DNA from 4 places in the Priestia sp. MDV22-iso46 genome. Region 1 is predicted to be linked to each of the others. Evidence: riboswitches for the same ligand, from Rfam matches in the RefSeq annotation. Region 1 holds a riboswitch; each other region holds the start of a gene.

Region 1 (7,583 bases):
CGCAGCTGGCTTTTTCGACTTTACATGATGCCGCTGCCGCTGCGGCTGAACTGCAAAAGGGAACATCGCTTCAGGACGTTCAAAAAAAATATGCTGATGTCCAGACAGTGAGCAAAATAGAGAATGCTGATAATCTAAAGCTTTCAAGTTTATCTCCCTCTTTTATAGATGTTTTAAAAAAACAGCACATCGGAGAGAGTAGTGAGCCCATTAAAATGGGTAAAGTCTATTATATTCTTATTTTAAAACAAAAAGATAAAAAAACGGAATCAGAAGTCAAAGAAGAAATGATGAAAGAACTTGTTTTGAATCATATCAACCGGTATATCCAGGATCAACTACCAAGGTTCCACGTGACTTTCAACCTTAGGTAGTTCCCTTTTATATAGATTGATTGTTTTCAAAAAACAAGCAGGTAAAAGAGCTTTCTATTAATAGAGAGCTCTTTTACATTTTTAAGTAGACAGAAATGTCGGCACCTGATAAAATGAAGTTGTAAAACTTTCATTATTCGGAAAATTTATACCCTCCAGCTTTGGAGGGTTATTTTTTATGCTGTTGGACGAATAAAAGAGGCTGGGACAAAAGTAGTTTAATGGAAAGAAGATCCGAACGATGAATCGTTCGGATTTTTTCGTTAGTATGGTGAACGTATGTTTAATCTATTTATTTGGTTCTAGCTGTTGATTGGAGGGCAAGGCGAAGACTCCTGCGGAAAGCGAAGCCTGGCACGGAAATCAACAGCGGTGTCAAAAGTGATTCATACGAGCTTATTGATCCCATTGTTCGCTTTTAGATTGGACCGCTTTCGTTAGGTTTCAATCACTTTTCATCTTTTAAATGACTCAATAATGCAGGAGCCATTTCCACGTGAGAAAGGGCGATGTGTGAAATCGTTTTGGCATAAGGTGTAATTTCGTTAATAAATTGTTCGAGTACGTGCAGGTGAGGAAGCTGAAGCTTTGTAATAAAGCAGGCTTGCCCGGCGATGCGTTCACAGAATAAAGCGTAGGGATACTGAGAAATAAATCGTTTAAAACGCTCGTGCTCTCCGTTTTTCATGGTTACTTCAATAAAACACGACACGGGCAAATGCAGCTTTTCATAATCAATATCGATCGTATATCCTTTTATAACGCCAAAGCTCTCTAGCTGCCTTACTCGCTCTGCCACCGAAGGAGGAGACAGGTTAATTTGTTTTCCTAGCTCTCGTAAGGAAAGGCGGCTGTTTTGCTGCAGCGCCTGCAAAATCGATAAATCAATTTCGTCAATTTTCAATTGAAAACCTTCTTTCTCATTAACGTTTCATTTGATTAGTATTAGTAGATAAGATGTTTTATATGTAATCTGAAATTTCCATTTTTCTTACTATAATAATTAAAAAGGAGTGAGTAAAAAATGGCAAGAGTTTTGTTAGCAAACGAAGAGGGAACAAATTTTGAAAAAGCATTGAATTTAATTCCGCATGTAAAAAGATTGTATGATGAGCTTTACGACACGCTTTGGAACAGCGATATAGTAGAAAAAGAGACTAAGGAAAAAATTAGGCTTTATCTAGCAGGTGTTAACGGCTGTGAGACGTGTATGAGCATGTCATATATAGGCGATGAGACGCTTAATCAAAAAGTGTTAAGAGAAAAAGAGCTGGAAGAAAAAGATCAATTACTGTTTCGATTTATTGATGTATACCGGGTGCGTCCAAGGGAGTTGACGGATGCTGATATGAATCAATTAAAGAAATTTTACAGTGATACGCAGCTGTTAGAGCTTTTGGCTGTTATTAATTTATTTGATCAATTTCACAAAATGATTGTCAGTTTAGATTTATATGATTTTTGCAGCTTGCAGGGCAAGTGAGATCTTCCCTAAAAATATCTTGACAGACAAAATCCACAGGAGTAAGATAGCTTTCGTGAAGTGAAACGCATCATGAATCGAATCGATTATTCTAAAAAATAGATCATAGACATTTGAATAAAAATCGCTTAATCCATTACGGAGCGGAGGACCCATTATTTACGCACATATTGTGCTCCGGGGTGAATCCTTAAAAAGGTAGGGTTACTCTTAAAACCCGAATCCGACAGCTAACTTCGCAAGCGTTTTGAGGGGGAAGAGTGTGGGAAAACACAGGAGCCTTCCTGTGTTTTTTTGCGCTTTTTTTAAGAAAAGGATGTAATTTTTTAGGAAAAGTATAAGCTAAGAGAACACACAGCAGTTGAAGAAAGGAATAAATACATTATGAAAAAACAGTTTGCTGTATTGGGATTAGGTCGTTTTGGAGGCAGTTTGGTTGAAGAGTTTGCTAATCTGGATGTGGATGTGCTCGCTATTGACCGCAATCAAGAGGTAGTAAATAAATTTAGCAACTCAGCTACATATGTTGTGCAAGCAAACGCGATTGATGAAGCTAGCTTAAAGGGGCTAGGTATCCGCAATGTTGATCATGCGCTTATTTCGTTTGGAGATGATATCGAAGCAAGCGTACTCGCAACCATGCTTTTAAAAGATATGGGCGTTAAGCAAGTATGGGTAAAGGCAGTGAATATGTATCATCAAAAAGTGCTCGAAAAAATAGGAGCGGACAAAGTTATTCATCCAGAGCGCGATATCGCTAAGCGTATTGCTCATCACGTGGTGTCAGAAAAAATCATTGATTACATTGAACTGTCAAAGGATTATAGTATTGTCGAAATTGTCGCCTCTAAGAAACTTCATAATAAAACGCTGTTTGATTTAAACATTCGTGCCAAGTACGGCTGCAATATTATCGGCTTTCAGCGAAAAGACGGGGAAATGGTTATTTCGCCTACCGCACATGAAATAATTGAACAAGGAGATATGCTGATTGTTATCGGACATAATCGCGATTTGAACCGTTTTGAAGAAGAAGGAGTTTAACTCATGAAAAAACAAATCATTAAACTCACCCCTCCGCAGCTGCTTGTCTCTATTTTTGGAGGAGGAATTATTATTGGTGCTTTTCTATTGATGATGCCTTTTTCTACTACTGAGCCAATCCGGTGGGTAGACGCCCTTTTTACATCTACTTCCGCTATGACAGTGACCGGCTTAGCCGTCGTAGATACAGGTACACGTTTTACCGTCATCGGTCAAACGATCATTATGCTGTTAATTCAAATAGGCGGTCTTGGCATTATGTCATTTGCCGTGTTGATTTTTATGATGCTAGGTAAAAAATTGGATTTAAAGAGCGTATGCTCGTTCAGCAGGCCTTAAATCAGACGAGCGCCGGCGGAGTTGTGCTGCTAGTTAAAAGGCTGTTTATCTTTTCATTTTTAATTGAGTTTGTTGCACTTATCTTCTTAGCAATACGCTGGGTTCCGGAATTCGGATGGTCTAAGGGATTGTTCTTTAGCTTGTTTCATTCGATTTCTGCTTTTAATAACGCAGGGTTTGGACTGCTGTCTGATAACTTAGTTCAGTATGTAGGAGACCCTATTATTAACATAACAATTTCTTTTCTGTTCATTATTGGCGGGTTAGGGTTTACCGTCCTTGCTGATATGTGGGTGAAAAAATCGTACAAAAAACTAACGCTGCATTCAAAAATTATGATTATCAGCACGTTTGCGATTAACGTGACTGCAATGCTTTTTATTTTTTTCTTAGAGTACGGCAATTCACATACGCTTGGAAATTTATCATTAGGGGACAAAGCATGGGCGTCTTATTTTCAAGCAGTAACGACAAGAACCGCTGGATTTAATACGATTGATTTAGCTCACCTGCATGACGCAACGGTGTTTTTAATGGTTTTATTAATGTTTATTGGTGCAGGAAGTGCGTCAACGGGAGGCGGTATCAAACTAACAACGTTTGTGGTAATTATTTTTTCAGTATGGGCATTTTTACGAAGCAGGGAAGATATTGTGCTCCTAAAGAGAAGGCTCCTTCCCCTTCACGTGTTTAAGGCACTAGCCATCACGATGATTTCAATTATGTTTGTGTTTGGGGCCATTTTCCTGTTAAATATTTCGGAAAACCTGCCGTTTGTAAAAATTATGTTTGAAGTTGTTTCTGCGTTTGGAACAGTAGGTTTATCGATGGGAGCCACTCCTGAACTTTCGTACTTTGGACGCGTGATTATTATCTTTATCATGTTTTTAGGAAAAGTGGGGCCATTAACGCTTGCATTTTCATTATCAAAACAGAAGAGAGAAGCTGTACGATATCCAAACGAAGATATTATGCTAGGGTAAGAAAAATCGCCTCCAAGGAGGCGGTTTTTTATGTTATTTATATATTCAAGACATATAAGAGGTTACGCACAAAACAGTTGCGATGAATAAAAAGAAGGCAAAGACAAGAACAATGGGCAATTTGGAATGTCGGCGCATTAAAGGTCCCCCTTTTTTATAGTAAAAAATCTCTTACTATATATAACGAAAGAAACAAAAATATGATTCACTTTTTTAGCGAAATTTGAAGGTTTTTCTCATAAAAATCCGCACCCCTGTCCTAAACATTTTGCCAAGCTGTTGCATACACTAAAAGCAGATAACAGGAAGTGAGGGATGATACGTGGAAAAACAAAGTTTTGCGTTAATCGTTGTGTTATTTGTTTTACTTGTTATTGTAGGTGCGTCTGGCTTTCGCTTTTAAATGTTAGTTCTTTATTTGCGCATAGCCCCTGTCAAGAAGGGCATACTAGGCGGAAGTGAAAACCAAAAATTTCTTCAATATTGCCGAACAATGAGTTCCTCTACTCATTTATCTAATCGGTATGTAGCCATGCGAAAGCATGGTTTTTTTGTCGTAAGAGGATGAATGATGTTCATCCTCTTTAGGAATTAATAGTAGCAAGAACACCCTACGATTACTAATAAAATAAATAAAACAACGATAAATGAAAAACCAAAACCGCCTTTTGCGCCCATATGTGTAACCTCCTTTAATAAAATTCTCTATATCCTATGTACTAATTGGGTTAAGTGATTAAGAAATTTGCCTATTTTTTAACGGTAACGATCTTTTGAGAAAAATGAAGAACACTTACTTTTTTCATTTGTGCAGAAATCCTTTATGATAAAGAGGAAAAGGAGGGCAAAGTGGTGGGAATACATGTAGAATACGTCATGAATCAGCTAGAAGAGGGTAAGTGGAAAGAGATCAAACGCGAAATTCAACAAGAAATGAAGAAAAAACCTCAAGCATCTGATTTGTACTGTTACTTAGCAGTTTGTTTAGCAAAGCAAATCGAAGAATCAATTATTTTTGAAAAAATGGTATTGAATTTAGAAATGGACCGAGCTCTTCATCAGGCATTAACATTAAATCCATCTTCAAGCTTGGCGCACTTCGTTCGAGGAATAAAATACCGGGAAACTCCGCTTATGTTTGGAGGGAATTACGAAAAATCGCTGTCTTATTTGCAGCGGGCGCAAGATCTTGGTTTTGAAGGGATTATGCTGCCGCTCGAACTCGCCAAAACCTATATTCAATTAAAAGAAATGGAAAAAGCGAAAGAACAAATCGTCTATGCCCGGGAAATCAATCCTACTCACGCGGATATTAAAAAAGTCGAAAACATGCTGCAAACAGGACGGTGAATCAAAAGTCCTGTTTTATTTTTGGTTTTCAGGAAATATATGCTGATTTTCATAAAGAATTGCTTTTTATATAACAATAAGAATATTTATAGAAATTTTAAGAAGTGCATGTAAGTCCAACGACTTCTTAACTGCTAGATTTTCTACATTATTAGAGCGTTCAGTCTACGTAATTCCAAAAATAGTAAGAAACTATCAGCCTATGGATAAATTGTTAGAAAATATAGATAATTGTAAATGGATAGAGAGAAAAGTTAAACATGCGACTAACTAAAAAAGCAAAGGTCTGATTTACTTTGCTTTTTATTTATACACATATGTAAAAAATATCATAATAAACCAATTTATTCTTTGTGAAATCCATCGTTTCAGACGATGTAAAATAATGTATTTGAAGGAGGAGACCCAGATGAAGGTTATGAAGATGTTGGTTATTGCATTATTTAGTTTAAGTTTAGTTGTCACACCAGCTGCTGCTGAAGTTCCGGGTGTCGACCATTCAATGAAACGAGGTGCTACACAAGGAATTGTAGCGGCATCTCACCCGCTGGCTGCTGAAGCGGGAAGGAAAGTTTTAGCTGAAGGCGGAAACGCTGTGGATGCGGCAGCTGCCATTCAATTATCTCTAAACGTTGTGGAACCGATGATGTCAGGTATCGGCGGCGGCGGCTTTATGATGATTTATGAAAAAAAGAAAGATAAAATTACGATGCTAGACAGCCGTGAAATGGCACCAGCTGATGTCACGCCTAAGCTGTTTTTAGATTCAAAAGGAAAAGTCATCCCTTTCAGTAAGCGTCACATAACAGGAAAAGCAGTTGGAGTTCCTGGTACGCTAAAAGGAGTAGAAACAGCCCTTAAAGATTATGGAACAATGGACTTATCAGATATTATTAAACCAGCTATTACTCAAGCAGAACAAGGAATCAAAGTAAATTGGTCGATGGCTCAGTACATTGATGAAAATGTGGACAAGCTTGAAAGATACCAAACGGCCGGTAGTGTATTCGTGCCGAATGGCAAGCCATTAAAAGAAGGAGATAAGCTTGTTCAGCCGGATCTTGCTAAAACATTAAAGCTTATTCAAAAAGAAGGATCAGACGCTCTTTATAAAGGAGAAATTGGAAAAGCGCTTGTTAAAGAAGTTCAAAAACGCGATGGAAGCATGACTATGGATGATTTGAAAAATTACGTTGTAAAAGAACGTGAGCCGGTCAAAACAACTTACCGAGGCTACGATGTGGTTAGTGCGGCTCCTCCTAGCTCCGGCGGATTAACCGTGCAGCAGATTTTAAAGCTAATGGAAGGTTATGATGTAGAAAAAATGGGTTCCAATACGCCTCAGTATTTGCAGCATTTAACGGAAGCGATGCACTTAGCTTTCGCGGACCGCGCGGCGTATATGGCAGATGAAGACTTTTACGAAGTGCCGAAAAAAGGACTGTTAGATGAAGATTATATTAAAGAACGTCGTAAATTAATTAATCCAAACAAAGCAACGCCTAATGTCAAAGAAGGAGACCCTTGGAAATATGAAGGAAAAGAAAACCCAAATAAAGCAACAGTAAAGGAAGAAAATCCAATCGGCCAAACGACTCATTTCTCTGTTGTAGACAAATGGGGAAACATGGTTTCTTACACGACTACCATTGAACAAGTTTTTGGTTCAGGAATTATGGTTCCTGACTACGGATTTATGCTCAACAATGAAATGACGGATTTTGATGCCACTCCGGGAGGCGTGAATCAGGTTGAGCCTAAAAAACGTCCTCGAAGCAGTATGTCTCCAACGATGCTGTTAAAAGACGGAAAGCCGTTCATGGCAATTGGTTCACCGGGAGGCCCAACCATTATTGCGTCTGTAGCAGAAACGATTATGAATGTTATTGACCATAAGATGCCGATTCAAAAAGCGATCTTAACACCTCGTATTTATTCAGGCGGCTATCCAACCGTAAGATGGGAACCTGGCTTTAGCCAAGATACAATTCTTGAAATGATGGCTAAAGG
Region 2 (7,583 bases), on a different contig from region 1:
AAAAATAGAAGAAAAAACAAAAGCTTTTTCCATCTGTTTAAAGTGAAGGTTAAATAAAAGAAAAGGAAAGCGGCGAACAATAGAAGACCGTCTCGAATAGCCCAAGGCAAAACGCCGATATGTGGATTAGCGAGAAGAAAAGTCGGGACAATCGAAAGGAGGAAAAGGAGAGAAAGTAAAGTTACGTGAAGTGTGTGCTTTTTTGTAAAAGCCGGCACCAATAAAAACGCTGCGGTTGCACTTAAAAGAAAATTACAAATTAAAATAAACTCCATATCAACACCTCATTTATTGAGTATTACTTTTAGTCTATTCAGCACGCTGTTAAAGTAGATAAAAAAGCTGCGATGTTCATCGCAGCTTTTGGTTATTCGAATTTAAATCCTTGTTTTTCAAGCATCGCTCGAACTTCTGGATAATAAATGGTTTTGTAAATAGCTGATACAGTTTGTGACCAGTTGCGGTCATCAGCACCGTTTGTTCTCTTTTTCATATACTCTGCCATTTCAGCATCATAGTCTTGAATCAATGACTTCAAGTCGTGATTATAGCTTTCACGATGGTGCACAGCAGCTTGTGGCAATCGAGGCTTTTTCGCAGAATGATCTGACGGATGTCCAACCACAAGACCGCTTACTGGGAATACGTATTCCGGTAAATCGAGCAGTTCAATGACTTCTAGCGGCTTTCTGCGAATTCCTCCGATTGGGACTGTACCTAAACCGAGTGATTCTGCTGCAACTGTTGCGGCTTCTAAAGAAATTCCAGCATCAGTTGCCCCGACTAAAATTGATTCAAGTCCATCGGTTACGCCAAGAGGGGCATCGTTAAGTTCAGCTGCAATCTTAGCACGATTAAAATCTGCACAAAAGATTAAAAATAGAGGAGCTTGGTCAATCCACGCTTGGTTGCCGGCAAGCTCTGAAAGTTTTTTCTTCTTTTCTTTATCTTGGACGCTAATAATAGTTACTTGCTGTCCATTAATAGAAGAAGCGGCTGACTGAGCAGATTGAATAATCGTATCTAAATGTTCGTCACTTACTGCTTCGTCTGTATACTGACGGATAGAACGATGATCTTGAATTGTACGAATTGCTTCATTCATGATGCGTCATCCTTTCAAAGAAGTTATGATTAACCTTGTAATGTTTTTACATCTAAAGGTGCTACAAGTACGCCAGTTTGAGCAAATGCTACAAAACTTTGGAAGTGAGCTGATTTATTGTGTGCTTGAATTGCTTCTTCGCTTTTCCACTCTTCAATCATCATAAATGTGTTAGGTGTAAAAGCATCTTCAAATAGTTGATAGTTGCTGTTTCCTTCTTCTTGTAAAGAATGCTTAATTAGTTCTTGTACGTTTTCTAAAAATTCTTCTCTTTTTGCTGGGTTAACTTTCATTGAAGCTTGTAAATGAATCATGGGTGATTCCTCCTTTAATAATGATGGTGCTTTATATTATTTGTTTTGTTTTTAATCTTTCATTCAATTTACGATTAAAATGAAGATAAGTTCGAATATCATCGAACAATGAAACTATAACACCGATTAAATAACAGTGCAAGGAATTTAGTTCGAAAGTTATCGAACATTGATACACAAAAGAAGCTGTGTTATATTTTAAGCATGAGAAAACCTTATCAACCACCGAAATCTGAAATTAAATTAACGCCTATTTTACATGCGTTGAGTGATCCTAACCGGCTGCGAATTGTACAGTGTTTAGCGACAAGAAAGGAGCAGACCTGTTCGTATTATCAAAAATTAAATGTATCAAAATCAACGCTATCACATCATATTAAAGTACTTCGCGAAGCTGGAATTATCAAACTACGTATAGAAGGTACGCAGCACTATTATTCCTTGCGTTTAGAAGATCTTGAGGAATTGTTCCCAGGTCTGCTTCCTTCCATTATAAATATAGATGAGCAATTATTTTAAAAGCTGAACGATGTTTTGTTCAGCTTTTTTGTTCAAAATAAATGTGTGCATGCAGGCTGCACCCGGGATTAAAAGAAGAACGACAGTGAGGGCAAGTCGAGTTACAGGTTAAGTATTCATTAATTGATAGCTCATGTTTACATACTCCGCAAAGAATAGCTTTTTTATTAAACATAGCTTTTGGCCACCTTTTAATATCATGATCAGCATGTCCGTTATGACATTGATAGCATGGATAATATGTATTACAGCAATAAAATTTTATTGCGATAATATCTTTAGCTGTATGATAGTGCGTACAGCGCGTTTCGGAATCCACCGTATCACCTTTTACTGCAGGTACAGATTTGTTCATTATCATCACTCCCTATGAAAAGTATAGCATGCTTTTATACGCCTTATCATACATATGTAAAAAGAAAAATGCTATAATAAAACCATCGTTTTACATGTCAGATTGCATGCTAAAAAGATCAGATAAAAATTGATGTCAAAACAGATCGATTAAGTGAAGTAAAGAGAGGAAGAAAAAATGAGTAAGCAAGTTATCGTTTTTACCGGAGGCGGAACAGCTGGACACGTAACACCAAACATTGCCATTATGAAAGAATTAGACAGTGAAAAATGGGATATCCATTATGTCGGTTCTCACAATGGTATTGAGAAAGAATTAATTACAAAATTAAACGTTCCATATCATGCGATTTCAAGCGGGAAGCTGCGTCGATACGTAGATATGGAAAATGTAAAAGATGTATTTCGAGTAGCAAAAGGAGTTGGCGATGCACGTCGCGTGCTGAAAAAGTTAAAGCCTTCTCTTGTGTTTTCAAAAGGCGGTTTTGTCACAGTTCCTGTTGTAATGGCTGCTAAATCGCTAAACATTCCCGTGTTCATTCATGAAAGTGATTTAACACCGGGACTGGCAAATAAAATTGCGCAGAAATTTGCCACTAAAATTTTCACTTCTTTTGATGAAGCGGCAAACTATTTTCCAAAAGAAAAAGTGCAGGTTGTTGGTTCACCTATTCGAAAAGAATTATTTAGCGGAAGCGCAGCGAACGGGGAAAGCTGGCTTCGCTTTTATGATAAGCGCCCAATTTTAACCATTATGGGCGGAAGTTTAGGAGCACGTCGCATCAATGAAATTGTTCGAGAGTCCTTGCCTGAACTGCAAAAGAAATTTCAAATTGTACATCTGTGCGGAAAAGGCAATGTTGATACAAGCCTTGAAAAAGAGTCGGGCTACCGTCAGTTAGAATATGTAAATGAACAGCTTCCAGATGTTCTAGCGGCCACTGATTATGTGATTACACGCGGCGGATCAAATGCTATCTTTGAGTTTTTAGCCCTTCATAAACCGATGATGATTATTCCTTTGTCAAAAGCACAAAGCCGCGGAGATCAAATTTTAAATGCACAGTCCTTTAAGAAAAAAGGCTACTGTATGGTTGTGGAAGAAGAACAGTTAACAAAAGAAGTGTTTTTGCGTGAAGTAAATGAGCTTCAGCAGCAGGCAAGTACGATGAAGCGTACAATGCGTGAAGCAACAAAAACGGATGCCATTTCAATTCTTGTAAATGAAATTGAGAAAATGAGCTAAAAAAAAGGCTGGGACAAACGTACTTTAGCCGAAGTGAAAAACGAACCATTGATCAAGGTGTTTGATTAGTGGTTCGTTTTTTTTGTTAAAGTGAACGTAGGTTTCACCTGTTCAGATCCTTCTAGCAGTTGATTGGAGGGCAAGAAGAAGCCTCCTGCGGGAAAAGCGACGAGGAGGCTCAGCGGCCGCCCGCGGAAAGCGAAGTCTTGCACAGAAATCAACTGCGGTGTCACAAGCGGTTCAGCTCATGTATCCCATTTGTTCATCTTTAGATGGGCTACATTCAGTCACAACCTTTTTTTCTTCGAATCTATTATTTTAAAATAATGAATATACATAGAAAAATAAAGCTTTTAAAATTTCAAAAAATGTTGTTGACAGTAAATTTTAACAGGAGTAAGATTACTCTCATGAAACGTTCCACTGTGAAACGCTGAGTCTTTTCTGAAAGAGAAGGAAAGAGCGGAGGACCCAATTATCAGGGGTGAATCTCTTAATTGAGTAGGGTTACTTTCTTGACCCGAACCCGTCAGCTAACTTCGTAAGCGTTAAGAGAGAGGATGGTGTAATCGTGGTCGTTTTCTATAACAGCGGATAGTACGCTCCTTTCAAAATATAGGTGAAAGGAGCGTCAAGATGCATTTATCTAAGCAAATGATTCAATTGATTGAATACCGAGCAATGTGCGACCAGCAATCTTTTGATCTAGCAAACCGCTATTTGTCTACGTTAGCTAATCAAAGTTTTAAACGCAGCAGGAAAAACCATAATTAAGTCTAAAAATTAAATAACAAATATACGCTTAATCAATTATGAGCGGGGGACCCAATATTTTGTACGTATGTACTAGGGGTGAATCTCTTAACTGAGTAGGGTTACTTCCATAACCCGAATCCGACAGCTAACTCCGTAAGCGTTTTGGGAGTAAAAAAATTCGTGTCGATCACGGCTTATTTGTCGTGCATTAAACCGCGGAAGAGAACTCTCTTCTGCGGTTTTTTTAATGGGGAAAATAGGAGAGCAGGTTATGTCTGCACCGTAAAGAGGATATAGTAGGGCTTTTAAAACGAGAGCAACAATACGTGAGGATTAAACAATCAAAGATAACCTTTCGCAGCTAGCTCACTTGGGCGTGATGCTTTACGCACAGAAACAGTCACTACGCTTAATCATGGGTGGTAAGAAACAGTTAGGAGGGAGCAACTTGGATATAATCATGCTTGGAACGCTTGCCATATTAACAGCTGCTATGTACGGAATTATTTGCTGGTCGTCTCATGTAGTAGACGAAAGAGAGGAGAAGTGAACATGTCGTTCATTTTGTTAGGTATTTCAGTTCTCGTTTTAATTTATTTAGTATATGTACTGTTAAATCCAGAACAATTTTAATAAGCGGAGGAATAAAACGTAGGAATTTTTCTACTATCAGTTGCGCTGCTGCTTGTTTTTGTAGCGCTTATTGCAAAGCCCGTAGGTATTTATATAGCGAATGTGTTTTCAAACGATAAAAACACTAGCTTGGTAGGGAAGATAGAATCGGTGATGTTTAAAGCGGCAGGAATTAAAGGGCATAATCAGACGTGGAAGCAATATGCACTTGCTCTCGTTTTGGCGAATACGTTTATGATTTTTGTGGTGTATCTTATCTTCCGGTTTCAAGAGGTACTGCCGCTTAACCCAAGCCACATCAAAGGAATGGATCCGGCCCTTGCTTTTAACACGGCCATTAGTTTTATGACAAATACGAACTTGCAGCACTACAGCGGTGAATCAGGTTTGTCTTATTTCTCGCAGATGGCCGCCGTTGTATTTATGATGTTTGCTGCACCAGCAACAGCCCTTGCAGTAGCAATCGCTTTTATTCGTGGGTTGGCAGGGAAGGAAATGGGAAACTTTTTTGTTGATTTTGTGAAATCAATCACGCATGTTTTACTTCCTATTGCTTTTATAACAGGCATTTTATTTGCGTTTTTAGGTGTTCCTCAAACGTTAAGCGGAACGGTGACTGCCCATACATTAGAAGGGGCATCCCAGCAAATAGCAAGGGGACCAGTTGCTTCTTTTCTTTCAATCAAAGAGCTAGGCAACAACGGAGGGGGATTTTTTGGTGTCAATTCAGCTCATCCATTTGAAAATCCTAATGCGTGGAGCAATGTATTACAAATCGTCCTTATGCTTTTGTTGCCAACCGCACTTCCTTTTACGTACGGAAAAATGATCGGACAGCGTAAACAAGGTCGCATCTTGTTTATATCGATGAGTATGCTCTTTATTGTTATCTTAAGTACAGCGTTTGTAACAGAGTGGGGTGGCAACCCTAGACTTGATGCTTTTCATTTGAATGAAGCGAGCGGTTATATGGAAGGGAAAGAAGTTCGTTTTGGTGTCGGTATGTCAACTCTGTACGCCATCGTGACGACAGCAAGTGAAACAGGCGCAGTCAATGCCATGCACGATACCCTTACGCCTCTTACCGGGTTATTGACACTTGGAAATATGATGTTAAATACCGTATTTGGCGGTGTCGGAGCAGGATTTATGAATGTCATGATGTACGTCATCATCGCCGTATTTTTATCAGGTTTAATGGTTGGAAGAACCCCGGAATACGTAGGTAAAAAAATTGAAGGAAAAGAAATGAAGCTCATTGCCGTGACGCTTATTCTGCAGCCGCTGCTAATTTTAGGGGGAACCGCCGTAGCGCTCACTACTCATTTAGGAATGGAAGGTATATCAAACCCCGGCTTTCACGGGTTAAGCCAGGCACTGTATGAATTTACGTCGTCAGCAGCAAACAATGGATCCGGTTTTGAAGGACTCGGTGACGCAACTCCGTTTTGGAACATTTCTACGGGAATTGTTATGTATATTGGACGCTACTTCGGACTAATTACGATGCTGGCGGTATCGAGCTCACTAGCATCTAAGCAGCTTGTTCCTGAAACACCTGGGACATTTAAAACGGATACGTCTTTATTTAGCGGCATTTTAATTGGAACTACCGTTATTGTAGGGGCACTTACGTTTTTCCCGGTGCTTGTACTTGGGCCGGTTGCTGAGTATTTGACACTGTAATCAAGAAAGCGGAGGATTATAATGAATAAACGGAATTTTATGAATAATCTTGAATTAGATCGTAACAGTCACATTCAAGGTTCTGTAGATAAACAAACTTCATCGATTTTTATTCAATCAGTAAAGCAGGCTTTTATCAAGCTAAGTCCAAGAACGATGATAAAAAACCCTATCATGTTCGTAGTAGAAATCGGGTTTGTTATTACGCTTTTTTTAGCTGTTGTTCCAGACCTTTTCAGAGAAAGTGCAGTAAGCGCAGGCTTTAATATTGCCGCATCCCTCATTTTATTTTTCACAATTGTTTTTGCTAATTTTGCAGAGGCATTAGCAGAAGGACGAGGAAAAGCGCAGGCAAACTCATTAAAGCAATCGAAAGGTGACATTACAGCTAATAAACTTCAAAACGGGCAAATGATACAAGTTTCGGCATCGCAACTAAAAAAAGGAGACATCGTCGTCGTTTCACAAGGCGAGATGATTCCTGGAGATGGAGAAATCATTAAAGGACTGGCGTCTGTTGATGAATCGGCTATTACGGGTGAATCGGCACCTGTTATGAAAGAAGCAGGGGGAGATTTTAACTCTGTAACGGGAGGTACAAGAGTTGTCAGCGATGAAATTACAGTTAAAATTACGTGTGAGCAAGGTGAATCATTTTTAGATAAAATGATTTCGCTTGTTGAAGGAGCAGAGCGTCAAAAAACGCCAAATGAAATTGCGCTAAACACGGTTTTAACAAGTCTGACGATTATTTTCTTACTAGTTGTTGTGACGCTTCCTGTATTTACAAATTACTTACATTTTCAGCTCGACACGGCTATTTTAATTTCACTGCTCGTCTGCCTCATTCCTACGACAATTGGAGGATTATTATCGGCCATTGGAATTGCTGGGATGGACCGAGTTACTCAGTTTAACGTGATCGCCATGTCAGGAAAAGCAGTAGAAGCAGCTGGTGACATCAATACAA
Region 3 (7,583 bases), 180 kb from region 1:
GTAAAACGTTTCAATCAATTGTCCACGGCCAAGTACAGCCAACGCTGCTATCGTATAATCATCCGAATCGCGGTCGAAAGTCAGCCAATTATGCGGTGCTTCGCTTAACAAATATGCCCGCAGTACTAACTGAAATAGCTTTTATTGATAACCGCACCGATGCAGCACTTCTCCAAAACGAAGCTTTTTTAAAAAGCATGGGTGAATCGTATGCAAAAGGAATTGCCGTCTATTTGAATTTACCCCGTCGTGCAGTTCCAAACCCAAATCCAACACCAACACCAAATCCATCACCTTCTGAACCAGGTACAAAAACGTATACGATCAAGCAAGGAGATACGCTGTACAGTATTGCACAGAAGTACAATATAACAGTACAAGCGCTTCAAGAAGCGAATACAGGGCTTTCTGATCCTTTAACACTACAGGTTGGAAAAACAATTGTTATTCCTTCAGGGACTTCACCAAACCCATCTCCAACACCACCTGCTGAACAATATCCACTTCCCAATGGAATTTTAAAGCAAGGTGATTCTGGAGAAGCCGTGAAACAGCTTCAAAGAGCATTAAACGCAGTTAATTTTAAAGTAGGGTCAGTAGACGGAATATATGGAGTTCAAACGAAAGATGCAGTAAGACGTTTTCAGCTTGTGTATCTTCCTTATGATGTAGATGGCATTTATGGTCCTCAAACGAAAAACAAGCTAGCAGCCGTTTTAAAAGCAAAAAGTTAAAGCAAAAAGGTCTTCTGTAAGCGAGCAGAAGGCCTTTTGTTTTTCTGTTAAAAGCGCCTTAAGTACTATTTTATGGTTTACGTAAAATAATGCTTTACAAACCATTTGTACGGGAGTATATTATCTAAGAACAAAGGATAGTTATGAAAGAAACATGTTATCGATCATACCCTTTAACCGAAAATTATATTGACCTGTTATCGCTTAATTCGTCAGAAGTGGGGGACCCAAATTTGTGCATTGTCACTTGGGGTGAATCCTTTTTTTAAAGGTAGGGCTACTCTCATAGCCCGAATCCGACAGCTAACCCCATAAGCGTTTTGGAGAGGAGGTTTAAGCTGTGTAAAAACGCTGAGAACCCTTAGTGTTTTTTTTGTGCGCTTTTTTAACATAAAAAGGTATTTTTTAGGAATGATATCACTTGTTCGTGAACTTGTAACGGAGCTTAGCAATGAATAGTAAATAGTAGCTAGGCAATCATCGGAGGGAAATTGCGTGAACTATTCAGTTCTCAAAAGATTATTGATTGGAAAGCCGCTTAAAACAAAAGAGTTAGGCGATCAAAAGCTTAGTAAGCTTAAAGCACTGGCTATTTTATCTTCAGATGCCTTATCTTCAGTGGCTTATGGAACAGAACAAATTTTGATTGTACTTGCAACAGTCGGCGTCCTTGCCTATTGGTATTCGATTCCAATTGCGATTGGGGTATTGGTACTCCTGACGGCTTTAATTCTTTCATATCGTCAAATTATTTATGCGTATCCGCAAGGCGGAGGAGCTTATATTGTTTCGAAAACCAATTTAGGAGAAAATCCTGGGCTTATCGCTGGGGGGTCACTGTTAGTAGATTATATTTTAACAGTTGCCGTGAGTGTTTCAGCAGGAACCGATGCTTTAACTTCGGCTTTTCCAACGCTGCATCATTACAATGTAGTAATTGCGTGTTTGCTGGTGATTTTTATTACCGTTTTAAATTTACGTGGTGTAACAGAATCCGCTTCTGTATTAGCTTATCCGGTTTATTTATTTGTTATTGCTCTTATTTTGTTAATAGCGGTAGGCTTGTTTAAAATAGCGACAGGTCAAGTTTCACCTGAGCTTCATCCATCTCTCGGTACAGTAGTGCCAGGTATTAGTTTGTTTTTATTATTAAAAGCTTTTTCGTCAGGCTGTTCGGCATTGACAGGTGTAGAAGCTATTTCAAATGCAGTGCCTAACTTTAAAGAGCCAGGTGCAAAAAATGCTGTTCATACATTAATGCTGATGGGCGGTATTTTAGCCGTTTTATTTTCGGGCATCACGTTTTTAGCTTATTGGCTTGGCATTTCTCCAAAAGCAGATGAAACGGTTGTATCACAAATTGCATCGAGTGTGTTTGGACGAAATGGATTTTATTATTTTATTCAAGGCACAACAGCTCTAATTCTAGTGCTAGCAGCGAATACGGGCTTTTCAGCTTTCCCTTTGCTGGCTGTCAACTTATCGTCTGATAAATACATGCCAAGAATGTTTCAAATTCGTGGCGATCGACTAGGCTATTCAAATGGAATTGTGACCCTTGGAATTGCTTCTATTGTCTTAATTGTAGCTTTTAAAGGAGCGACTGAACAATTAATCCCTCTTTATGCAGTTGGAGTGTTCATTCCATTCACGCTTTCTCAAACAGGCATGATTGTCAAATGGCTTAGAGAAAAGCCGGCCGGCTGGCAAGGAAAGCTAACCATTAACTTAATTGGTGCGCTTATTACCTTAACTGTGCTAATCATTTTGTTTACAACGAAGTTTTCACAAGTATGGTCCGTGCTCATTTTCTTACCGGTTATTGTCTATATTTTTCATCGCATTCATACGCATTATGAAGCGGTAGGAGAGCAGCTTCGCATTAAGCAAGGAGAAAAGATTGGAAAGCTTGAAGGAAGTGTGGTCATTGTTCCTGTAGCAGGAATGACAAAGGTAGTAGAAAATTCATTAAATTATGCAAGAACGATTGGCGATACCGTTATTGCAGTGCATGTGGCCTTTGATCGAGAAAGCGAAAAGAGAATGGAAGAGAAGTGGGAGAAGTGGCAGCCTGATATTCGTATTGTTACGTTTCATTCTCAATACCGCAGCTTAGTGCGGCCGCTGTTTCGATTCATTGATATGGCCGAGGAAAAAGCGCGGGAAAACAATATGGCTATTACGGTCGTTATTCCACAATTCATTACGAAAAAAAGCTGGCAAAATATCCTTCACAATCAGTCCAGTCTGCTGTTAAAAGCACATTTGCTTTACCGTAAAAACGTAATCGTTACAACTGTACCATACCGTTTTAAAAAATAATGAAACATGACTAAAAACCTCCAACTTGTATGTTGGAGGTTTTTAATTTTTAAATTCACATACACTAACCGTAATCGAATCTCATAAAGGCGCAAACGGAGGGATTGTATGAGTGAATTAATTAAGTTATTGCGAAAAGGAAATAAATCGGCCATGATGGCCGCTATAGTGAATACTATTATTTCCATTATTAAAGGGATTGCTTTCGCTTTAACAGGGAATGTAGCGATGTTTGCTGAAACGATGCACAGCTTAGGGGATGCAGCAAATCAGTTTTTTGTTTTTATAGGTTCGGCATTAAGTAAAAAAGCCCCGACCAAACGATTTCCAAACGGATTTGGCCGATTGGTTAATCTTGTTCTATTAGGAGCGGTTCTTGTAGTAGGAATTATGGCGTTTGAAACGATTAAAGAAGGATATCACCACATTCTTCATCCGACGAAGTCTTCAGGCTTTATTTTAAATATTGCAGTACTTGGCATCTCGGTGTTACTTGAAATGTTTGTTCTATTTAAGGCAATGAAAGAAATTTTGCACGATGTGGGGATAAACCCTGCAGAAACAAATGTTTTTGCGCAAAGCTTTGTTCATTTAAAGAAAGCCAAGCCAGCAACTAAACTTGTTTTTATGGAAGATCTGGTAGCTACTGGAGGAGGCGTATTGGCTTTAATCGCCGTTTTTATTTCGCGATTTACGCCTTTTCATCAAGCTGAAGGAATTGCTTCTATTTTAATTGGTCTTATGATGTTTTTTGTAGTAGGACGAGTCTTTTTAGATAATGCTGCTGGAGCGCTTGGCGAAGCGGATAAAGAAATGGAAATGAAAATTGGCGCGATTGTCATGCAAGATGTACAAGTGCGTGATATTCAAACGTTAATGGTGATGAAAGAAGGAGAAGAGCTTCACGTTGAATTAAAAGTAGAAATTGATCCTGTTTTAACAGTGGCAGAAGCTGATGATATTAAAGATCGTCTGGAAAATCGTATTTTACAGGAAAAAGGAGTAACGGATGTCATTATTGAATTTGATGAAGATGATGGAATTCCGGACTGGGTGCCAAGTGATTTACAGCTTCAAAAAGAATAAAAACAAGGAAGAAAACAGCTGTTTTCTTCCTTGTTTTTTTAGCTATATACTTTTTCACGTACGTTTGGAGAATCTGTTGAAGCTTTCGAGAAGTTAATGGTTTCACGTACAACGTAAATAGGTCTATTTTTACTTTCATCGTAAATTCTTGCGATGTATTGTCCGACTAGTCCTAAGCCAAGTAGCTGAATACCGCTAAAGAAGGTGATAGCTACCATAATAGAAGTCCAGCCAGGCTGAATGTTTTTACCTATCAGCCAAACAACAATCGAATAACTTAAAACTAAAAGTGATACAAAAACCGATAACCAGCCAATAATCATTACTAAACGCAAAAACTTCGTTGAAAACCCAATAATTCCATCTGAAGCAAACTTGATCATCTTTTTTAAAGGATATTTTGTTTCACCAGCAAAGCGTTCATCGCGCTCATATTCTACATATGTTTGCCTGAAGCCAATCCAAGACATCATTCCTCGTACAAAACGATTGCGTTCAGTCATTTTTTTGAATACATCCGCTACTTTTCGGTCGATAATACGAAAATCTCCCGTGTCTTTAGGGATTTCGATATCGGACATATAATTTAAAAAGCTGTTTGCATCCATACGTATGCGAACAGCTTTTATGTTTTAAACCGATCTTTTAATAAATTCCATAGGGAACTCACTCCGAGACTAATGCTGATCAGAATTCCTGATAGAGCTACTATTAAAGCGATATATTCAAAGATAGAAAACTGCTTCATACTATCCCAATGGATGTTTCCCTTTAGTTTGCTAATAACTAAATTCATTCCGTAAATACCGGAAAGAACCGTGTAAATCGTTAAAATTAATAATAAGTAATTGTGACGCTTGGCTGCGATTTTCTCTTGATTTTGGTACAAAGTACCAAGGGTTTCTTTGACTTCTTGATAAAGAGAATTGATATGAAAGATTTTTTTAAAGAGCTCAGAAAACTCTTGACCTTCTGTGCGAGAGCTAATTTCTAAAAACAAATATTTACCTGAAAACACGGTAATAGAGCGGATTAGTCGTTCAATGCCCTCTGAATTTTTATGAAACGTGAGCTGAGAATATTCATAAGATAGTTTTAGCAACACGATTTTATAGAAAAAATGTAAAAATAAATTATAGTAATGCTGGCCAAATAGATGATTCATCAAAAGCTGATCCGTTTTAGAGTCTGTCGATTTAGAAATACACGAAAACACATGGTCTGTTATGACGTAATAGGTTTCAGGAGCCCATCTGGAATACACATGTTTAGTATTATACGTTTTAATATACTCATGATTGTGTGCAGAAATAAACGCTTTCCCGCCAGGCGTATAGCTATTTAGCTGTCCAGTACGAAATAAAGTTGTGGAATTAATCTCTTGCTCTTGATTTACCGTTACATAACTTAACACAAACATCCGTTCATCGATAAAATAAGGAAGGCTCCCAACGTGCTGTTCACGTGTGGCTTCTTTCTTGATGTGTTCGTTCAAAAATGGCGCGAGCTGTGAAAAAATATAATCTTGCACTTTGCTATAGCGATGATGTTCATAGGTAATGGTGGATCCATGCTCTTCAGCAAGCTTCGGTTCTAATACACGAAAATGATTCATGAACTCTAAAATATCATCATAGGTGTAATGATTATGGCTCATCTCAGTGCGAATGGTCATGACGCCAATTTCAAAAGGACATAAAAAAACATCCACAGACAGCACGTTGCTAGACACGGTGGTGGAGGAAGTGTGTAAAGTAATGGTATGGTCTATTTTTTTTGAAAATCTAAGCAACCCTTCTTTTTCGCACGAGTCAGGGAATAGAATGCATTCAATGTAAGGAAGAAAATATTGATCCAGGCTATCATGAGATACGTAATATTGTTCTCCGTAGTATTCTTTTTCTAAATGTTTGTTTTGAATGGAAAAAAACTCGAACAAATTTGCTTCCAGTGCATGAACAAGCTGCTCTTTATTTTTTCGGTCAAAGGAAAAAGGAAAAAGAAACATGTTCATTGCTTTGGTAGGTACAATGGTTTGAAATGGTTCTGTTTTCCTTGGTGTATTGGTCATAAACTACATCCTTTTTATAGTCGGTTGTATTTCCTTGTAAGAGTCGAGGAAATGCAGATAGAAAGTAAAGGATAAAACAAGCTTTATAAAAACCGTTCTACCTGCCTGCGATGATTCAACGTATCATTTATAATATGCCAATTTTTTTTAGAAAACAAACGTAAAAAAACCAACTAACATCATGATTAGTTGGTTTTACATACAGTGTCTGATTAGTGAATCGTGCGATATACACCAGTTACTTTTCCTAAAATCGTTACGTGGCGAAGAATAATAGGCGCCATCGTTGAATTTTCAGGCTGTAAACGAACGAAATTTTCTTCTTTAAAGAAGCGTTTTACCGTTGCTTCGTTGTCTTCGGTCATAGCGACCACAATATCTCCATTATTAGCTGTTTGCTGCTGACGTACGATTACCATATCGCCATCTAGAATACCTGCTTCAATCATACTTTCTCCCATAATTTCAAGCATAAATACATGATCATCTGGAGAAACGAATTTATCTGGAAGAGGGAAATATTCTTCCACATTTTCAACGGCTGTTATAGGAAGACCCGCTGTTACTTTACCAATAACAGGAACATTAATGACATTGCTTTTAGGGATGTTTACTTCGTCTAGTTGAAGAACTTCGATTGCTCTCGGTTTTGTTGGATCTCTGCGAATTAACCCTTTGCTTTCTAAACGAGCTAAATGCCCGTGTACAGTGGAGCTAGAGGCTAATCCTACCGCTTCCCCAATCTCGCGAACAGAAGGCGGATAACCTTTTAATTTTACTTCGTGCTTAATAAAATCTAGTATGTCTTGTTGACGTTTTGATAGCTTCATATTTTTCACCTCGATTTTAGCTATTCTTTAGGTGAATTATACCACGTGATGTGTCAATATACAAACATAAGTTCGAAGAATTCCATTGACAGAAACAAATGTTCTCACTAAAATAAGAACATATATTCTGATAGGGGGATCATAATATGCAACAATTCTTACATTCTATGAAACATTACGCTATTTTTTTTGCAGTTATCGCTGCACTTACATATGTATTGACGCTGGTTTTAGGAGCGGATAAAGTAGATTTAGACAAATATTCAACGGTTACTATTACAAAAGGAGATACGCTTTGGGACTTGTCCAACAAGTATCATAATCACCATCATTTGACCACCAATGAATTTGTCAAATGGGTTGAAGACGTCAATGATTTAAACTCAGACACTGCCCAGTCTTTATCTCCTGGAGATAAATTATATATTCCTGTTTTAAAAAAAGAGTTACATAATCAAGTGGCAATTGAACAGTAGTGTGTAACGGCCGTTCCTGAATATTGTTAGAAGCCGAAAAGGTCGTGATAAAAGTGGATGCCAT
Region 4 (7,583 bases), on a different contig from region 1:
GTTTTTGATACATTTGGCATTGTAACTGAATCAACAGATGGACATGTTTCAGGCGCTTATGCATTCACGTTGATTGCTATTTTATTTACAGCCATTAGTTACGGAAAAATGGTAAAAGCTTTTCCCGGAGCTGGTTCCTCTTATACATATGCACAGCAAGTACTGAATCCAAGCATTGGTTTTTTGGTAGGATGGACGGCTCTTCTTGATTATCTATTTCTGCCAATGATCAATGCACTTTTGACAAATATTTACCTAAGCTCTCTGTTTCCAGGTGTTCCAAAGGCCGTATGGATTATCAGCTTTGTTGTCATCATGACCATAATGAATATTTTTAGCGTTCATTTAACCGTTTCTTTTGGTACGCTATTAGTTGCTTTTCAAATTTTAGTCGCTATTATCTTTATTATTTTAAGTGCTACAACTCAAGGCCAAGAGCTATCATTTAAACCGTTTATAAGTGAATCGGCCTCTATATCTCTGTTATTAAACGGAGCAGCTATTTTATGCTTTTCTTTTTTAGGATTTGATGCTGTAACTACCATGGCCGAAGAAACACTTAAGCCTGAGAAAACCATTCCTAAAGGTATTCTCATTATTGCATGTACGGGAGGCGCCTTATTTATCACAGTTTCTTACTTTGCTCAGCTTCTTTTCCCTTCAGCCTCTTTGTTTCATGATTTAGAAGGTGCATCAGCGGAAATTGCTTATAAAATTGGCGGCCAGCTTTTTCAATCTATTTTTGTAGCAGCGGCCTTGACTTCAACTATTGCTTCTGGACTTGTCTCGCATATGAGTGCATCAAGACTTCTCTATGCAATTGGGAAAGATGGTTATCTGCCTCGGAGAATTTTTGGCTATATTCACCCTAAAACAAAGACACCTGTTTGGAACGTGGTGATTATTGGTGGCCTCTCCTTAATTTCACTAGGTCTGTCTCTTGAAAAAGCTACCTCTTTAATTAATTTTGGTGCTTTAATTGCGTTCAGTTCAGTGAACATAGCGGTTTTTATCCATTATTTTATTCATCAAAACAAACGATCTCTCAGTGGATATATTTCATATGTACTTATGCCTTTACTCGGCAGTTTATTTTTATTTTTTATGTGGCTTAACTTAGAAAAAACATCCTTATTTATCGGTATTGTATGGAGTGTAATCGGAATTATTTATTTACTGATTGCCAGACGAAAAAATACTATTACCATTCCTACTTTTCATTTTGATTAAGGAACTAGACTTAACACACCTCGACATATTTCCCCAGAAATAATGTCGAAAAAAAGTAATTCAGATATAAGCAAATCAATCCCATCTAAACACGAACAAAAAGGTAAACGATCTAGTATGAATCACTCGTTACACCGCTGTTGATTTCCGTGCAAGGCTTCGCTTTCCGCGGGCGGCCGTTGAGCCTCCTCGTCGCTTGCGCTCCTGCGGGGTCTCATCTGTTCCGCTTTTTCCGCAGGAGCCTTCGCCTTGCCCTCCAATCAACAGCTAGAAGCAACTAAACATATGAAAGCTACATTTACTATACCAATGAAAAAATCCGAACGTATTTGATTCTCAACCAAGAATCAAACTCGTTCGGATCTTTCTTCAACTAAAATACTTTTGTACCAGTCTCTTTTTATTTTTAAGATTGTGAGACCTTTTCCAAAATGCGTCTTTTACGGTAAAGCATCATTCCAACTTCCCCTATATCATTAATCGCTTGTTTGTTAATATACGCTCCAAATACCATTCCTGCTATAGGAATCATTTGAAACAGCTTTTTCCATCCCAAGTTGTCCCTGTAGGTTAGAAACACTTCTCTCCACCCTTGCAGCTGCTGCAAGCTCTGCGTTCGATTGCCGCTTGCTAATTCTTCTAAAATCGCACGCTTTCCTACAATATCAGAGGATGAAAACTGCATGCATTTGACCATGAAAATGCGTTCCTCTTGCTCAGTGGGATCGTAACCATAAGAAACAGCCACTTCTTGCAGTGTCTTAAGTGTAAGTCCCAATACAAAAGGAATATCAATCGCCAGTGTAAAAATCCCGCCTACCCCGGTTGTAGCTCCTTGCAGCTGTGCATTCTTTTTTCGGACTTCAATAAAATACTCCGCCAATCCATCCATTTCTTGCAGAGATAAATGCTGAATATCCTCTATTGAAAGCTGCTTCTTTTCTTGTAATTGAGCTGATGCTTTTTCTAGCGTGGCAGACGTATTAGCTAAATACTGGCCTCCATTATCAACATACTTAGCGATTTCATCTAATAATTTTTCTATTTTTTGATGAATGAACTTTGGCGTTACTTTATCTAAAGCTGAAAAAGGCAAGCGAGCCAGCCGCTCCCAGAAAAAAAGTCCTTTTTGGTCTTTCTCCCACTTTTCAATTTTTCGTAACTCTACTCTTAACTGCTCATGCTCTGACATATCCTCACTCTTTTCCTCGATTTATCAGCTCTGCCCTACTTGTTTATTCCGCACATATTTAATGATAAAAAACAATGCAATTAAAACAACAATTCCGATTCCAATAGGCTGCATATATTGAGACACAATCGGCCCCACCTCTTTCCACTTAGGTCCTAACTTATATCCTAAATATACGTAAATAGCCGTTACTGGAAGCATCGCAACAAATGTGTAAATAGAAAACAGCCATACATTCATTTTTGCCATCCCGCACGGAAAAGAGATAGCCGTGCGCACTCCTGGAATAAAGCGTCCAAAAAAAGCAACCCCGCTGCCGTACTTATTAAAAAAGCGATCAGCGGCGTCAATTTCTTTTTCTTTCACCAAAAAGTATTTTCCATATTTTAAAACCAGCGGTCGTCCACCGTAACGTCCCAGTGCATAAAGAGTCAACGGTCCACAAACACCGCCTACTGTACCTGCAAGGATAGCCAGATACAAGTTCATATCACCTTGATACACCCAATACCCTACTAAAGGTAAAACAAGCTCTGCCGGGACAAATTCAAACGTTAATGCTAAAATTACGCCAAAATAAGAGAGCTGTTTTAGCGCTTCAATTAAAGAAAGTAAAACCGACTCTAACAAAAATTCTCCTCCTCATGTCATTAAATCTAAGACTGCAAAACTATAATTTAGCCGATTGATAGATAAAAACCAACGCGGCATAGTTTTTTCCTTTCCCTCTTTACGTATTACGTACTACAAAAGTTTCAATAAAAAAAAGCGCTAGTTTTATCCAGCGCTTTTATAGTTTAAAGTTAATTTGAATAATACCTACTTTACGAAGAGCATCGTATAAAATAACTAAAGCCGGTCCTAAAAATAATCCGACAAAGCCTAAAAGTTTAAATCCAATGTACAAACTAACTAGTGCAGCCAAAGGCGAAATACCCATATTTGTAGAAAATACTTTCGGTTCTACTACACGTCTTACTACCGTAATGACTCCAAATAGAATAAATAAGCCGATTGCTAATGAGTCATGCCCTTGCGTAAGAGCAAAAATTCCCCATGGAACGAGCACCGATCCTGTCCCAAGGATTGGTAAGATATCGACAATTACAATTAATAAACTAAGCAGCGCGGTATACGGAACATCTAATAGCCAAAGCCCTACATAAGCCATTACAAACGTCATGACACTTAAGATAATTTGTGCCTTAATAAAACCAACCCCCGCTTGGATAAGCTGAGTGATGACAACTTGTAGCTTATATTTCGTTTCTTCTGTTAAAAATGACTTAATTTTATTTTTAATAGCAGGCAGCTCAAGGCTGATAAATACAAGCGCTACTAAATAAATAAGAAACTCTAATAGAAACCCAGGAACAGTAGCGGCAAAGCTAATGATGATTTCTACGGTACTTTTTAATAGAGAATCTAATGAATTTACGGTCTTTTCAAGCGTGCGCTCGATAGAAGAAATCACTTCTGTAGGAAGAGCGTTTGAATAGTATTTCCACTTAATAATAGTTGGATAAATCGCGGTTTCATAGATTTCTTTTACAAAGGAAGGCGCTATTTTTGAAAGAGCAACCACTTGCGTAACGATTGTCCGAACAATAAAAAATCCAATAAGTATGAGCGAAACAACATATAAAATGAAGGTCATAAGCACTGCATAGACTCTCTTCATTTTAAAAGATTGATGCAATTTCTGAACAATACCCTCAAGTGCTAATGCTGTTAATAAAGCAAACACAATCGGTAAACTGTAAGGGATTAACAAACATACGATTACTATCGAGGCGATGACCCATATTCGCTTTTTCCACATACTCTACTATCCCCCTACTAGCTAAGCTATCTCTATATTTACTGATAAAGAAAGGAACCAGTGACTGCTTTATATAAGAATAAAATTTGGATATTTTTATACCTGATGTTACATATTATAGGGTCAATTCCCATAATAATAAAGGAATTATTATGAAAAAAGCTACTTATTCTAATTTTTTGAATAGAATAAGTAGCTTTTTAATTTATAAATTAGCCGGCCCTCATGACCTCTGTACCTTTTTTAGGGTCAAATTTGCCTTCTGATTTAGACATTACAATTGCGGCTAGTGTGTTTCCTACTAAGTTAACAACCGTACGTGCCATATCCATGATTCTGTCCACTCCAGCAATGAAGGCTAATCCTTCTGCGGGAACACCGATTGTTCCAAGAGTAGCCAGTAATACAACAAATGATGTTCCTGGCACTGCAGCCATTCCTTTAGATGTAACCATCAATACAAGAATGAGCGTCAGCTGTTGAACGATCGTTAAATCAATACCATACACCTGCGCTAAGAATAACGCTGCAATCGCTTGATAAAGAACGGAACCATCTAGGTTAAATGTATAACCAATTGGTACAACGAACGATACGATAGCTTTTGGACAGCCCATCTTTTCAAGTTTTTCCATGATACGTGGAAGAACTGTCTCAGAACTAGATGTACTGTATGCTAACAACAGTTCATCTTTCATATAGCGGAATAAGTGGAAAATGTTAATTCCTGCCCATTTCGCAATTCCTCCCAATACAACAAGTAGGAAGAAAATTAACGCTAAGTAAACTAAGATAACAAGCTTTCCTAATGAAAGGAGTGAATCTAAACCGAATTTTGAAACTGTTACACCAATTAAAGCAAATACACCAATTGGAGCCACTTTCATTACAAGGTTTACCACGTGAAACATTGCGTGAGAAACGCCGTCGAAGAATTGTACAACTGGCTTCCCTCTTTCCCCAATTGCCGCTACTCCAAGTGCAAATAACACTGTAAAGAAGATAATTGCTAGCATGTCTCCTTCAACAATTGACTGGAAAAAGTTTGTCGGAACAATGTGTAAGAAAGTTTCAGCCACTGACTTTCCTTCTTGCTGTTCGGATGTTTCAACGTATTGTGAAATATCACTCTTCTGTGCTGAATGAATGTCTACACCTTGCCCAGGATGAAAAATATTAGCAATCAATACACCGATTACAATTGCAAAAGTCGTAATAATTTCAAAATAGAGAATTGTTTTAACGCCGAGCTTTCCGACCTGTTTACCGCTCCCTGCTCCTGCAACTCCAACGACTAAGCTTGAGATAACAATTGGAATAACAATCATCTTAATTAATCTTAAAAATAGGTCTCCTAGCGGCTGTAGGTATGTTACTACACGCGGATCGTTAAACCAAATTACCCCTACAAGAACACCAAGGATTAAACCGGTAAAAATCTGCGTAGCCAAACCAAAACGAATTTTTTTCATAGATGTACCTCCCCAAAGATGTATGACATTTGTATATACTTTTCTGAAAAAACAAAAAAAGACTATTCTTAAGAAAGAACAGCCTTTTACTTACGCTATTTTGGGCTCTTTCTCTCAATAAAGCAAACGGGGTTAACTGTCGGATTCGGAATTGAGAGTTTCCTACCTTTTGTAAGGATTCACCCCAAGGCAGCTTTACTGCCGATAATGATTCCCCCGCTCTATACGATTAAGCTTATTATTCAGTTTTTATAAAATTAAAACGATCTATACGTTGTCATACGTTTTTTACAGTCAATAAAACTAAACAGAAGTCTTACTTTTACTTAACTTTATACTGCACAAATATTAATTTACTATTTTTCGACACGTTTTGTCAATACCTATGTTTGTAAAACGCTTTCAAAAGGCGATAATATATATTTATGCAAAAAAGCTATTGCAACATTGCAATAGCTTTTTCTTGCTCTTTGAGTCTCTATTAGAAGTTTAAGGGACTAAAGAACACGCGTGTTTATTTTATAAAAATACAAAATATAGAATAGCTGCTAAAACAATTCGATATAGTGCAAATGGTACTAATTTGATACGATTAATTAATTTCAGGAAAAAGCGAATAGATACCAGCGCAAAAATAAAGGCGCTGATAAAACCAGCAATAAAAAACGGTAGTGCATCTGATGTGAAATACTGCCAGTTTTTAACCAATGAAAGTCCACTTGCTCCTGCCATGATTGGCACTGCCATAATAAATGTAAAATCTGCGGCTGCCTTATGGCTCATTCCAAGAAGAACCCCTCCTGAAATCGTTGAGCCTGAACGAGAAAAACCTGGCCAAAGAGCAATACATTGAAACAGCCCTATACCCAGTGCTTGTCCATAAGACATTTGGTCCACCGTCTCTACACGCGGACGTTTAGGTCCAAACAAATCTGCTAGAATCATTAATACAGCTCCGACTACTAAGCCAATTAGCACCGTATTTAAAGAAAACAAATGTTCATCAATGTAATCGTCAAACAAAAATCCTAACACTCCTGCGGGTAACAGACCAACAATTACCTGCATTAAATTCAAGCGATTTGTCGGTCCAATTGGAGCAGCTGGTTTTTTTCCTAATCCTAATAAATTAATAAAACGATCTTTAAAGATAACAACTACTGCTAAGATCGACCCTAGCTGAATAACAATTTTAAATGTATTAGCTACTGGAGATGAAAATAATTCTTTTGAATTTAACCACAGGTCATCCACAATAATCATATGCCCAGTTGACGAAACAGGAGCAAACTCTGTTAAACCTTCTACAATCCCTAAAATGATTGCTACAATAATTTCCCACATAAAGCTATGTACCTTGCCTTTCTTTCAAATTAATAAGCTTATCGCTTCGTTTTACATGCTCAACTATTTTCCTATTTTGACACTTGCTTTTTTATCATAATTGTTAAAACTATGAAATACAATGTGTATTTGCAAAAAGATAAGAATCTTTAATAATTTGTAATAAAAGCCTTACATGCTATAATCAAAAAACACGATATCAGCTTTTATTTTTTTTAGAAATCAGTCACTATGTTCGGTATAAATTCCGGTCCCTTAGCTAAAAATGAATCATCTAGACTATTTTTCTTTGGTGTGAAAAAATGACTAAATTATTATGTTTTTTCCATCCCCTTTACTGTCATCTATCATTTTAATCAACTAGTGCTTGCTTATACGACATATCCCCTAAGTAATTTGAAACTTTTTTCTCTCTTTTCTCGTATATAGTAGTATCTTTTTTAGGAGGCTTTTTACTATGAATGGAAATGTACGTACAATGAAATGGGTCACTGCTGGGTATGAAGCCTTGCTGGGAATTCCT

The links. Region 1 has a riboswitch for cyclic di-AMP ahead of AC4NPH_RS16115 (potassium channel family protein). Riboswitches for the same ligand answer to the same signal wherever they lie in the genome.
Region 2: it holds a riboswitch for cyclic di-AMP, as region 1 does, so the genes downstream of both, kdpF (K(+)-transporting ATPase subunit F) here and AC4NPH_RS16115 (potassium channel family protein) in region 1, are expected to answer to the same signal.
Region 3: it holds a riboswitch for cyclic di-AMP, as region 1 does, so the genes downstream of both, AC4NPH_RS15170 (APC family permease) here and AC4NPH_RS16115 (potassium channel family protein) in region 1, are expected to answer to the same signal.
Region 4: it holds a riboswitch for cyclic di-AMP, as region 1 does, so the genes downstream of both, gltT (glutamate/proton symporter GltT) here and AC4NPH_RS16115 (potassium channel family protein) in region 1, are expected to answer to the same signal.

The regions. Positions count from the first base shown of each region.
Region 1 is NZ_JBZVWT010000002.1:815,847-823,429, forward strand. It holds gene AC4NPH_RS16095 (peptidyl-prolyl cis-trans isomerase) at 1-374, shown strand, start outside; gene AC4NPH_RS16100 (hypothetical protein) at 684-815, shown strand; gene AC4NPH_RS16105 (Lrp/AsnC family transcriptional regulator) at 823-1,278, opposite strand; gene AC4NPH_RS16110 (carboxymuconolactone decarboxylase family protein) at 1,399-1,857, shown strand; cyclic di-AMP (ydaO/yuaA leader) riboswitch at 1,973-2,117, shown strand; gene AC4NPH_RS16115 (potassium channel family protein) at 2,242-2,901, shown strand; partial or broken gene AC4NPH_RS16120 (TrkH family potassium uptake protein) at 2,905-4,223, shown strand; gene AC4NPH_RS16125 (YjcZ family sporulation protein) at 4,546-4,626, shown strand; gene AC4NPH_RS16130 (YjcZ family sporulation protein) at 4,815-4,901, opposite strand; gene AC4NPH_RS16135 (tetratricopeptide repeat protein) at 5,076-5,573, shown strand; gene ggt (gamma-glutamyltransferase) at 5,983-7,583, shown strand, end outside.
Region 2 is NZ_JBZVWT010000003.1:577,806-585,388, forward strand. It holds gene AC4NPH_RS20490 (hypothetical protein) at 1-275, opposite strand, end outside; gene nfsA (oxygen-insensitive NADPH nitroreductase) at 368-1,105, opposite strand; gene AC4NPH_RS20500 (putative quinol monooxygenase) at 1,135-1,419, opposite strand; gene AC4NPH_RS20505 (ArsR/SmtB family transcription factor) at 1,624-1,938, shown strand; gene AC4NPH_RS20510 (CHY zinc finger protein) at 1,958-2,293, opposite strand; gene murG (undecaprenyldiphospho-muramoylpentapeptide beta-N-acetylglucosaminyltransferase) at 2,471-3,538, shown strand; cyclic di-AMP (ydaO/yuaA leader) riboswitch at 3,960-4,102, shown strand; gene AC4NPH_RS20520 (hypothetical protein) at 4,175-4,312, shown strand; cyclic di-AMP (ydaO/yuaA leader) riboswitch at 4,328-4,468, shown strand; gene kdpF (K(+)-transporting ATPase subunit F) at 4,847-4,927, shown strand; gene kdpA (potassium-transporting ATPase subunit KdpA) at 4,952-6,613, shown strand; gene kdpB (potassium-transporting ATPase subunit KdpB) at 6,635-7,583, shown strand, end outside.
Region 3 is NZ_JBZVWT010000002.1:637,803-645,385, forward strand. It holds gene AC4NPH_RS15165 (N-acetylmuramoyl-L-alanine amidase) at 1-734, shown strand, start outside; cyclic di-AMP (ydaO/yuaA leader) riboswitch at 926-1,067, shown strand; gene AC4NPH_RS15170 (APC family permease) at 1,230-3,056, shown strand; gene AC4NPH_RS15175 (cation diffusion facilitator family transporter) at 3,165-4,142, shown strand; partial or broken gene AC4NPH_RS15180 (glycosyltransferase) at 4,181-4,735, opposite strand; gene AC4NPH_RS15185 (magnesium transporter CorA family protein) at 4,768-6,213, opposite strand; gene lexA (transcriptional repressor LexA) at 6,426-7,043, opposite strand; gene yneA (cell division suppressor protein YneA) at 7,190-7,519, shown strand; gene AC4NPH_RS15200 (YneB family resolvase-like protein) at 7,573-7,583, shown strand, end outside.
Region 4 is NZ_JBZVWT010000019.1:14,865-22,447, forward strand. It holds gene AC4NPH_RS30045 (APC family permease) at 1-1,230, shown strand, start outside; gene AC4NPH_RS30050 (hypothetical protein) at 1,360-1,494, opposite strand; gene AC4NPH_RS30055 (EcsC family protein) at 1,637-2,422, opposite strand; gene AC4NPH_RS30060 (DedA family protein) at 2,447-3,052, opposite strand; gene ytvI (sporulation integral membrane protein YtvI) at 3,213-4,244, opposite strand; gene gltT (glutamate/proton symporter GltT) at 4,457-5,716, opposite strand; cyclic di-AMP (ydaO/yuaA leader) riboswitch at 5,823-5,962, opposite strand; gene AC4NPH_RS30075 (undecaprenyl-diphosphate phosphatase) at 6,236-7,060, opposite strand; gene AC4NPH_RS30080 (hypothetical protein) at 7,518-7,583, shown strand, end outside.